Regions from separate parts of the Leclercia sp. AS011 genome, predicted to be linked through region 1. Evidence: predicted binding sites of a transcription regulator. Region 1 holds the regulator's gene; each other region holds the start of a gene.
What was found. Region 1 encodes CRP, which controls carbon source genes, mostly activating them, when cyclic AMP is high. Its sites were predicted from a motif close to ATGTGANNNNNNTCACAT; they were not measured.

Region 1 (3,282 bases):
AGCCAATCAGGGTATCGGCCAGCCGGGCGATAATAAACTGCTCGCCGTTCAGGGTCAGCAGCTGCAGGGTATACACCGCCGTAACCGTAAAGCCCACCGTCGCCCAGCCGTAGCTCTTGCGAATGATCAGGTAGCTCACCAGGGTTACCATCAGCATGCCGGCAAGGGTGTACCCCTCCGGGACGTGGAAGTGCAGAGTGACACCGGCGATAATCAGTCCCGCCAGGGTCCCGGCCGCCCGGTGGAGAATTCGCACCCGCGTCGCGCTGTAGCCGTTTTGCGTCACCAGCAGCACGGTCATTAAGATCCAGTAGGGTTTTGGCAGGTGCAGCGCCACGCCCATCAGGCTGGCGATACTCAGCATCACGCTGATGCGCGCCGCGTTACGCAGGGCGGCAGATTTTAGCGACAGGTAGCTTCTCAGGGCGGGGAGCAGCGGCAGCCGTTTCTGTTTGTCAGCCATCAGGTCGCGCGGATAGAGCGGACGCTGCGTGCGCAGCACGCGGGCAATCCGGCTGAAGTGCCAGGCGCAAAACTGCCCCACCGGGTTATCAGGGTGCTGACGGGCGATTTTCTCCAGCGCGCCAAGCTGCTTGTCCATAGAGAAACGGGTGGGGTAGCGATGATAGAGAATGTCGTCGGCCAGCACCCGCAGACGGGCCGCAACGGTCTGCGCGTTCCAGCGGATCACCGCTTCGGCGTGGCTGCGCTCCACCAGCTTTTGCACCTCCTTCGGGTGATGCAGGCTGACGGAGATGTGCTCCTGCAGATCCAGCCCCACCTGGAAGGTGCGCAGCAGGCGTTTGTATTCATGATTTCTGTTGGCCGCCAGCATATGCAGCTGCTGATAGCAGAGGCTGATCAGGTCCACCACCTTCTGCTGGCGGGCCAGCAGCGGCGGCAACGATTTTTCAGGATCGGTGTGCTGCGTCAGCAGGGTGTATTTGGCTTCGCAATACTCTGCCAGCTGTTGATAGAGCACGCTCAGCGACTCTCGCAACGGCTGTTCGCGCCACATCCAGAACCAGAACCAGTTAAACAGCCCGTACCAGAGGGTGCCCAGCGTATAGAGGAGTAGCGGCTCCCAGACCGGCATGTTCCCCGCCAGACTCAGGGTAAAGATAGCCGCAATCAGCGAGGCGGGCAGCAGCCGGGCATGCAGGGCGCTGATCTCAGCCGTGACCCCCAGCGTCATCGCCAGCACGGTCAGAATGAGGGGCAGCGGAATATCCCGGGCCAGCAACAGCTGCACGGCCAGGCTACAGCCGGCGAACAGGCAGCCGCCAATGGTCAGGCGTTTAAAAAAGCGTTTATGCGGGGTGTCCAGACCGGCAATGTTGCAGCAGGCAGGAACGAGAGAAAAGAGCAGACCTTGTTGCAGATGACCGAAGATCAAACCCACAGCCACGGGGAGACACAACACCAGGGTTTGCCGCAGTGCGTAGTTAACTTCCGGGTGATAAATGAGCCTGCGCCACATGGGGATAGAGACAAAAACGGCGTGTCATCCTGCGATGCCACGCCGTTTTAGCGGAATTAACGTGTTCCGTAAACCACGATGGTTTTACCGTGGGCAGAAATCAGGTTTTGATCTTCCAGCATTTTCAGGATACGACCCACTGTCTCACGAGAACATCCGACGATCTGACCAATTTCCTGACGGGTAATTTTAATTTGCATACCGTCCGGGTGGGTCATGGCGTCTGGCTGTTTCGCCAGGTTCAGCAGGGTCTGAGCGATGCGGCCCGTTACGTCGAGGAAGGCGAGGTTACCCACTTTCTCGGACGTGACCTGCAGACGGCGAGCCATCTGCGAAGAGAGGCGCATCAGGATGTCCGGGTTGACCTGGATCAGCTGGCGGAATTTCTTATAAGAGATCTCAGCCACTTCACAGGCAGTTTTAGCACGAACCCAGGCGCTACGCTCCTGACCTTCTTCAAACAGGCCCAGTTCGCCGATGAAATCTCCCTGATTCAGGTAAGAGAGGATCATCTCTTTACCTTCTTCATCTTTGATCAGCACTGCCACTGAGCCTTTGACGATGTAATACAACGTTTCCGCTTTTTCACCCTGGTGAATCAGCGTGCTCTTCGATGGGTACTTATGAATATGGCAATGAGACAAGAACCATTCGAGAGTCGGGTCTGTTTGCGGTTTGCCAAGCACCATGCGCTGTTATCCTCTGTTATAAGCTGTCTCCAGAGTCTGGCTCTGTACCTGTACTCTGGGGTTACAATCGAATTCTTTCCCCTGCCTGGGGACTGGCTGTCACAATAATTAGCAGCCTGTAATGTGTGATGTCCTCTGCATACATGTGCAACGTCAATGTATTACTGTAGCATCTCGACTGTTTTAGCATAGCTTTTGCCGCCTGTCTCCTGGTGTCTCGCTTCAGCTTGATGCAGGTCGACTTCCGTTGTCAGAATTGTTACTGACGCGTAATCTGTCAGGAAAAATGCACTCCTGGAGTTAATACAAATGCAAGCACGTGTGAAATGGGTTGAAGGGTTAACGTTCCTCGGTGAGTCGGCTTCCGGGCACCAGATTTTGATGGATGGCAACTCCGGTGACAAAGCGCCAAGTCCGATGGAAGTGGTCCTGATGGCGGCAGGCGGATGCAGCGCGATCGACGTGGTGTCGATCCTGCAAAAAGGGCGTCATGATGTGACTGACTGCGAAGTAAAACTGACCTCAGAGCGTCGTGAAGAGGCACCGCGCCTGTTCACCCATATCAATCTTCACTTCGTGGTGACCGGTAAAGAGCTGAAAGACGCGGCGGTATCCCGTGCGGTGGATCTCTCAGCCGAGAAGTACTGCTCCGTGGCGCTGATGCTGGAGAAAGCGGTCAAGATTACCCACTCGTATGAAGTGATCGGGGCGTAATCCCATTGCCCGGTAGGCGTAGCGCCACCGGGCAAAAATCCTCAATCGATCTTCTTGCCTTCCATCAACCGCTGCACCAGCGGCGTCATGATTAACTCCATCGCCAGCCCCATCTTCCCGCCCGGGACCACCAGCGTATTGATGTGCGAAATAAACGAACCCTGCAGCATCGCCAGCAGCCAGGGGTAATCGATATTGTCCAGATTGCGGAAATGGATCACCACGAAGCTCTCGTCCAGCGACGGGATGCCTTTGGCAGCAAAGGGGTTAGAGGTATCCACGGTCGGGACGCGCTGGAAGTTAATGTGGGTGCGGGAAAACTGCGGCGTCAGGAAGTTGATGTAATCCTCCATCGAGCGCACCACGGAGTCCATCACCGCCTCGCGGGAGTGGCCGCGT
Region 2 (3,282 bases), on a different contig from region 1:
TCCTGCAGGGCACTGCCGACAAAGGCAAACTCTTTGCCCTGCGGCTTGCTGAGGAAGCTGTAATCCGCCATCACCCCGGAGAGCACCGCGCCGTCAATACGCCCTGACTCGAGGTCGCGGATCACCTGATCGGCACCCTGATAGGCCACCACGTTAACGCCCTTGCCGCGCCACTGCTCATTGGCATAGGTTTCCTGGGCGGAACCCTGCTCAACGCCGATGGTTTTCCCTTTCAGCTGATCCACGCTGTTGCCGGTGAGGCTGTTTTTACGTGCCACCAGGAAAGCCGGGCCGCTGTAGATCTTGTCGCTGAAGGCAATCTGCTCTTTACGCTTCTCGGTGATATACATCCCGGAGAGGATGGCATCAAATTTTCGCGCCTTCAGGGACGGAATGATGCCGTCGAAGTTACTTTCAACCCAGACGCATTTCGCCTGCAGTTGCTGGCAGAGGGCATTGCCCAGGTCGATATCAAACCCGACCACCTCGCCCTGCGGGTTTTTTGATTCAAAGGGGGCAAAGGTCGGATCCACGCCGAAACGCAGCTCTTTGGTCTCTGCTGCAAAGGCAGAGGATGTCGCCAGCAGCGCTACCAGCGGTAAAAGGTATTTTTTCATGTTATATCCCTGTCTTAACGGCAATAGTTTTCAACCAAACGGGCAAAGAAGGAGGCCCCGGTGGTAATGATTTCGTCATTGAAGTCGTAGCCGGGGTTATGCACCATGCAGCCGCCTTTTTCCCCTTTCTCGCCATTACCGAGCAGGAAATAACTCCCCGGACGTTGCTGGAGCATAAAGGCGAAATCTTCACTGCCGTTGGACGGGGAGACGCTGTCCAGCACTGCATCCTCGCCAAAGAATTCGACGGCCAGCTGGCGGGCGAAGGCGGTCTGCTCCGCATCGTTGACCAGCACCGGGTAGGAGTCGTAGATCTCCACTTCGCTGGTGGCCCCGTAGCTGCGGGCGGTGAACTCGGTAAGCTCCTGAATGCGGCGGATCAGCAGGTCGCGGATCTCCGGCTTCATCGAACGAACCGTCAGCTCCATCACCGCGCTGTCCGGGATGACGTTGGAGGCGATACCCGCCTGGAAGGTCCCGACTGTCACCACGGCGGTTTCACCCGGCGGCACGTTACGCGCCACAATGCTCTGCAGGGACATGATCAGCGCGGCCCCGGTCACAATCGGATCCACGGTGCGCTCCGGGTGCGCGCCATGTCCGCCGTACCCTTTCAGGGTGACTTTGACGGTATCGGCGGAGGCCATAAAGTTGCCTTCATAGAAGCCAAACTTACCGGTCGGCAGATAAGGCATATTGTGCAGGGCAAAAATACGGTCGCAGGGGAAGCGGTCAAACAACCCGTCTTTAATCATTAAATCCGCGCCGCCAATCGCCTCTTCGGCAGGCTGGAAAATAAGGTGCACGGTGCCGTTAAACTGGCAGGCATCGGAGGCAATATATTTCGCCGCGGCCAGCAAAATTGCCGTGTGGCCGTCGTGACCGCAGGCGTGCATTTTGCCCGGAACGGTGCTGGCCCAGGGTAAATCGGTGGCTTCAAAGATGGGTAAGGCATCCATATCGGCGCGCAGGCCGATGGATTTGCTACCCTGGCCTTTTTTGATGGTGCCGACCACGCCGGTTTTGCCGATTTCGCGCGTGACCTGATAACCCCAGCCTTCCAGCTGGCGAGCCACCAGGTTGCTGGTATTAAACTCTTCGAGGCTTAATTCGGGATTGGCATGGAGATGACGGCGGATAGCGATGATTTCTTCTTCTGATTCTTTTATTTCTGGAATGATACAGTCGGACATTTGTTACTCCAGTGTAAACGCGTGTTTGCCACTCCTAACTTATCGCCGCGCCGTCATAATGCAAACGCGTTATCTAATAATTACCGTGAAAATTATAAGTTACGTGAATACATGCAGATTCCGCGCACGATCCTTTGTGATAAAACTCACTTTTTTTAAACAATTACATCATTGGTTGATAACAATCCTATACGATGAGCGGTGTCATTTTGCACAGAGGTTGAGATGAAAGACGTCGTGATAGTGGGTGCGTTGCGCACAGCAATCGGCTGTTTCCAGGGAGCGCTCTCACGCCACTCGGCGGTAGATCTGGGCAGCGTGGTGGTCCGCGCGCTGGTGGAGCGCAGTGGCATTGAGGCCCACGAGGTTGATGAGGTGATCCTCGGTCAGGTGCTGACCGCCGGAGCGGGGCAAAACCCTGCCCGCCAGGCGGCGCTGAAAGGGGGCTTACCCAACACCGTCTCGGCCATTACCATCAACGACGTCTGTGGCTCCGGCCTCAAGGCGCTGCACCTGGCAACCCAGGCGATCCAGTGCGGGGAAGCCGACGTGGTGATCGCCGGTGGGCAGGAGAACATGAGCCGCGCGCCGCACGTTCTGACCGACAGCCGCACGGGTGCCCAGCTGGGAAACAGCCAGCTTATCGACAGCCTGGTGCATGACGGGCTGTGGGATGCGTTCAACGATTACCATATGGGCGTCACGGCGGAAAATCTGGCCCGGGAATACGGAATCTCCCGTGAGCGGCAGGACGCTTACGCCCTTAGCTCGCAGCATAAAGCCCGGGCTGCCATCGACGCAGGCCGCTTCCGGGATGAGATTGTCCCGGTCAACGCGCAGAAGCAGAACGGTGAACCTCTGCTGGTGGATACCGATGAGCAGCCGCGCACCGACGCCAGCGCCGAAGGGCTGGCGTTGCTCAATCCGACCTTTGAACTCACCGGCTCGGTGACCGCCGGGAATGCCTCCTCCATTAACGACGGCGCTGCCGCGGTCATGATGATGAGCGAGAGCAAAGCCGAAGCCCTGAATCTGCCGGTGCTGGCGCGCATCAAAGCCTTTGCCAGCGTCGGCGTGGATCCTGCCCTGATGGGGATCGCCCCGGTGCATGCCACGCGCCGCTGCCTGGAGCGGGCAGGGTGGCAGCTGGCGGATGTCGATCTGATCGAAGTGAATGAAGCCTTTGCCGCCCAGGCGCTGTCGGTGGGCAAAATGCTGGAGTGGGATGAGCGCCGGGTCAACGTCAACGGCGGAGCAATCGCGCTGGGCCACCCCATTGGGGCCTCAGGCTGCCGTATTCTGGTTTCGCTGGTGCATGAGATGGTCAAACGCGATGCCCGCAAAGGGCTGGCTACGCTGTGCATTGGCGGCGGACAGGGTGTGGCGTTAGCTATAGAAAGATAATTCGCGTTGATATATATCAACCAACACAGGCCTCCCTACCCGGAGGCTTATTTGTTTGTGAGCTTTGT
Region 3 (3,282 bases), on a different contig from region 1:
CAACCATCGGACGAGCTGGTTCTTTCAGGGCTTTGCCCAGCGCTTCCAGTTCGTCTGCCAGCAGTGGACCGGCACAAGCGACGTCAGCAAATTTACCGATACCGTGGGTAGACGCCTGCGCACGGTGAGCAGTACCGAAAGCATCCATAACGAACACGTCGCACAGGGCAGCGTATTTTTTGGACAGCGCTTCGTCGTCTTTCTTCTCGCCTTTGTTGAAGCGAACGTTTTCCAGAACAACCAGTTCACCTGCAGCCACTTCAACGCCGTCCAGGTAGTCTTTAACCAGACGTACCGGGCTGGACAGTTTGTCTTTCAGGTAATTAACAACCGGCAGCAGAGAGAACTCTTCGTTGTACTCGCCTTCGGTCGGACGACCCAGGTGGGAGGTTACCATCACTTTCGCACCCTGCTTCAGTGCCAGTTCGATGGTTGGCAGTGATGCACGGATACGCGCGTCGCTGGTCACTTTCCCATCTTTAACCGGTACGTTCAGATCCGCACGGATGAAAACGCGTTTACCTGCCAGATCCAGATCGGTCATCTTAATTACAGACATGGTGAATCCTCTCGTTGATTCTTAAAGTTTTGCAGACGCAATACGCGCCTTACCTGAAACCTTGTGCGGCCATGGCTAACGTGGTGTCGAGCATCCTGTTAGCAAAGCCCCATTCGTTATCACACCAGACCAGCGTTTTGATCAGATGTGCTCCACTCACGCGCGTTTGGGTGCCATCAACAATGGCGCTATGCGGATCGTGGTTAAAATCTACTGAGACCAACGGTAATTCCGTATAGTCAACTATACCATGAAATGCTTGCTGTGCCGCTTTTTGCAGCAACAGGTTGACCTCACAGGCTTTTACCGGTTTTTTCACGGTTACGCTGAGGTCGATCGCCGTCACGTTAATCGTAGGAACACGCACGGCGATGGCTTCAAAACGATCTTCAAACTGGGGGAAAATTCGGGTAATTCCAGCCGCCAGTTTGGTATCCACCGGGATTATGGACTGACTCGCTGCGCGAGTGCGTCGCAGATCCGGGTGATATGCGTCAATGACCTGCTGATCGTGCATGGCGGAGTGAATCGTGGTCACTGTGCCCGATTCAATGCCGTAGGCATCGTCCAGCAGTTTGATGACCGGAATAATACAGTTGGTGGTGCAGGAGGCATTGGAGACGATGCGGTGTTCCGCTTGCAGCTCATGATGGTTAACGCCATAAACCACCGTGGCATCGAGATCGTTACTGCCGGGATGTGAGAAGAGCACTTTCTTCGCGCCAGCCGCCAGATGGGCTTCACCGTGTTCGCGATTGCCGTAGACACCGGTGCAGTCAAGCACCACATCCACCCCCAGCTCACGCCAGGGTAAGGCGTCGATCGTCTGCTCGTGCAGGACACGAATCACGTCATCACCGACGAACAGCTGCTCTCTCTCCTGACGAACGTCCCAGGCAAAGCGCCCATGGCTGGTGTCATACTTCAATAAATGCGCCATGCCTGCGGCATCCGCCAGTTCATTGATGGCCACCACGGTCATTTCCGCCCGACGCCCGGATTCATATAAAGCACGAACCACGTTACGTCCGATGCGACCGAAACCATTAATCGCTACGCGTACGGTCATAAGTCTCCTGCAAAGCTTTCCCTGATTCGAGGTGGCTGACAGAGTAATCCAGCAACGCTCTGAGGGGAATCCTTGCCTGTCACAAACTCCAACTGATTGGTCATTTGTCGAACGTTTAATCGACTGAAACGCTTCAGCCAGAATAAGCGAAACGTGGAATAAAGGGAATGTCTGTCCAGACCAATAAGCCAGCTATATGACTTGCGTCACATTTCTGCTGGAATAATTTACAGGGAAGTTACATGAAGAAGGAATAGTAGATACAAAAAAGCCGGGTGGCGCGCTAGCGCTTACCCGGCCTACTTTCGTGCCATTTGTAGGCCCGGTAAGCGTAGCGCCACCGGGCAAAACAGCAATTACAGCAGTTCTTTCGCTTTTGCGACCACGTTCTCAACGGTGAAGCCGAACTCTTCGAACAGCTGCTCAGCCGGAGCAGACTCACCGAAGGTGGTCATGCCGACGATAGCGCCGTTCAGGCCCACGTATTTGAACCAGTAGTCAGCGATACCCGCTTCGATTGCCACACGGGAAGAAACGGCTTTCGGCAGCACGGATTCACGGTAAGCCGCGTCCTGCTTGTCGAAGGCATCGGTAGACGGCATGGAAACCACGCGGGCTTTCACGCCTTCGCCTGCCAGCTGATCCCAGGCCGCAACGGCCAGTTCAACTTCAGAACCGGTCGCGATGAAGATCACCTGCGGCTGACCGTCGCAATCTTTCAGCACGTAGCCACCGCGAGCGATGTTCGCCAGCTGTTCTTCGGTACGATCCTGCTGGGCCAGGTTCTGACGGGAGAGGATCAGTGCGGTCGGGCCGTCCTGACGCTCAACGCCGTACTTCCACGCTACCGCGGATTCAACCTGGTCACATGGACGCCATGTGGACATGTTCGGGGTGACACGCAGGGAAGCGACCTGCTCAACCGGCTGGTGAGTCGGGCCATCTTCGCCCAGACCGATGGAGTCGTGGGTATAAACCATCACCTGACGCTGTTTCATCAGCGCAGCCATACGCACCGCGTTACGGGCATATTCCACAAACATCAGGAAGGTGGAGGTGTACGGCAGGAAACCACCGTGCAGGGCGATACCGTTGGCGATCGCGGTCATACCGAATTCACGGACACCGTAATGGATGTAGTTACCGGCAGCATCTTCGTTGATCGCTTTAGAACCAGACCAGATAGTCAGGTTAGAAGGCGCCAGGTCAGCGGAGCCGCCCAGGAATTCTGGCAGCAGTGGACCGAAGGCTTCAATGGCATTCTGGGACGCTTTACGGCTGGCGATTTTGGACGGGTTCGCCTGCAGTTTAGCGATGAACTCGTTTGCTTTCGCGTCGAAGTCAGACGGCATGTCACCTTTCATACGACGGGTGTATTCAGCCGCTTCCTGTGGGAAGGCTTTAGCGTAGGCAGCGAACTTCTCGTTCCAGGCCGCTTCTTTCGCCTGACCGGCTTCTTTGGCATCCCACTGCGCGTAGATCTCAGATGGGATCTCAAACGCGGCGTGTTTCCAGCCCAGCTGTTCGCGGGTCAGCGCGATCTCTGCGTCACCCAGTGGTGCACCGTGGGAGTCATGGGTACCGGCTTTGTTCGGAGAACCGAAGCCGATGATGGTTTTGCACATCAGCAGGGACGGTTTGTCGGTGACAGCGC

Region 2: a site for CRP is predicted at 1,945-1,962, ahead of WFO70_RS14975 (acetyl-CoA C-acetyltransferase). Genes of this name have one in related genera too.
Region 3: a site for CRP is predicted at 1,823-1,840, ahead of epd (erythrose-4-phosphate dehydrogenase). Genes of this name have one in related genera too.

The regions. Positions count from the first base shown of each region.
Region 1 covers NZ_JBBCMA010000007.1:181,754-185,035, forward strand. Annotated here, with positions in the region: gene WFO70_RS20580 (YccS/YhfK family putative transporter) at 1-1,480, opposite strand, end outside; gene crp (cAMP-activated global transcriptional regulator CRP) at 1,537-2,169, opposite strand; gene WFO70_RS20590 (OsmC family protein) at 2,479-2,883, shown strand; gene WFO70_RS20595 (phosphoribulokinase) at 2,925-3,282, opposite strand, start outside.
Region 2 covers NZ_JBBCMA010000003.1:74,928-78,209, forward strand. Annotated here, with positions in the region: gene WFO70_RS14965 (ABC transporter substrate-binding protein) at 1-617, opposite strand, end outside; gene WFO70_RS14970 (M20 aminoacylase family protein) at 632-1,810, opposite strand; gene WFO70_RS14975 (acetyl-CoA C-acetyltransferase) at 2,036-3,214, shown strand.
Region 3 covers NZ_JBBCMA010000003.1:28,183-31,464, reverse strand. Annotated here, with positions in the region: gene pgk (phosphoglycerate kinase) at 1-559, opposite strand, end outside; gene epd (erythrose-4-phosphate dehydrogenase) at 609-1,628, opposite strand; gene tkt (transketolase) at 1,985-3,282, opposite strand, start outside.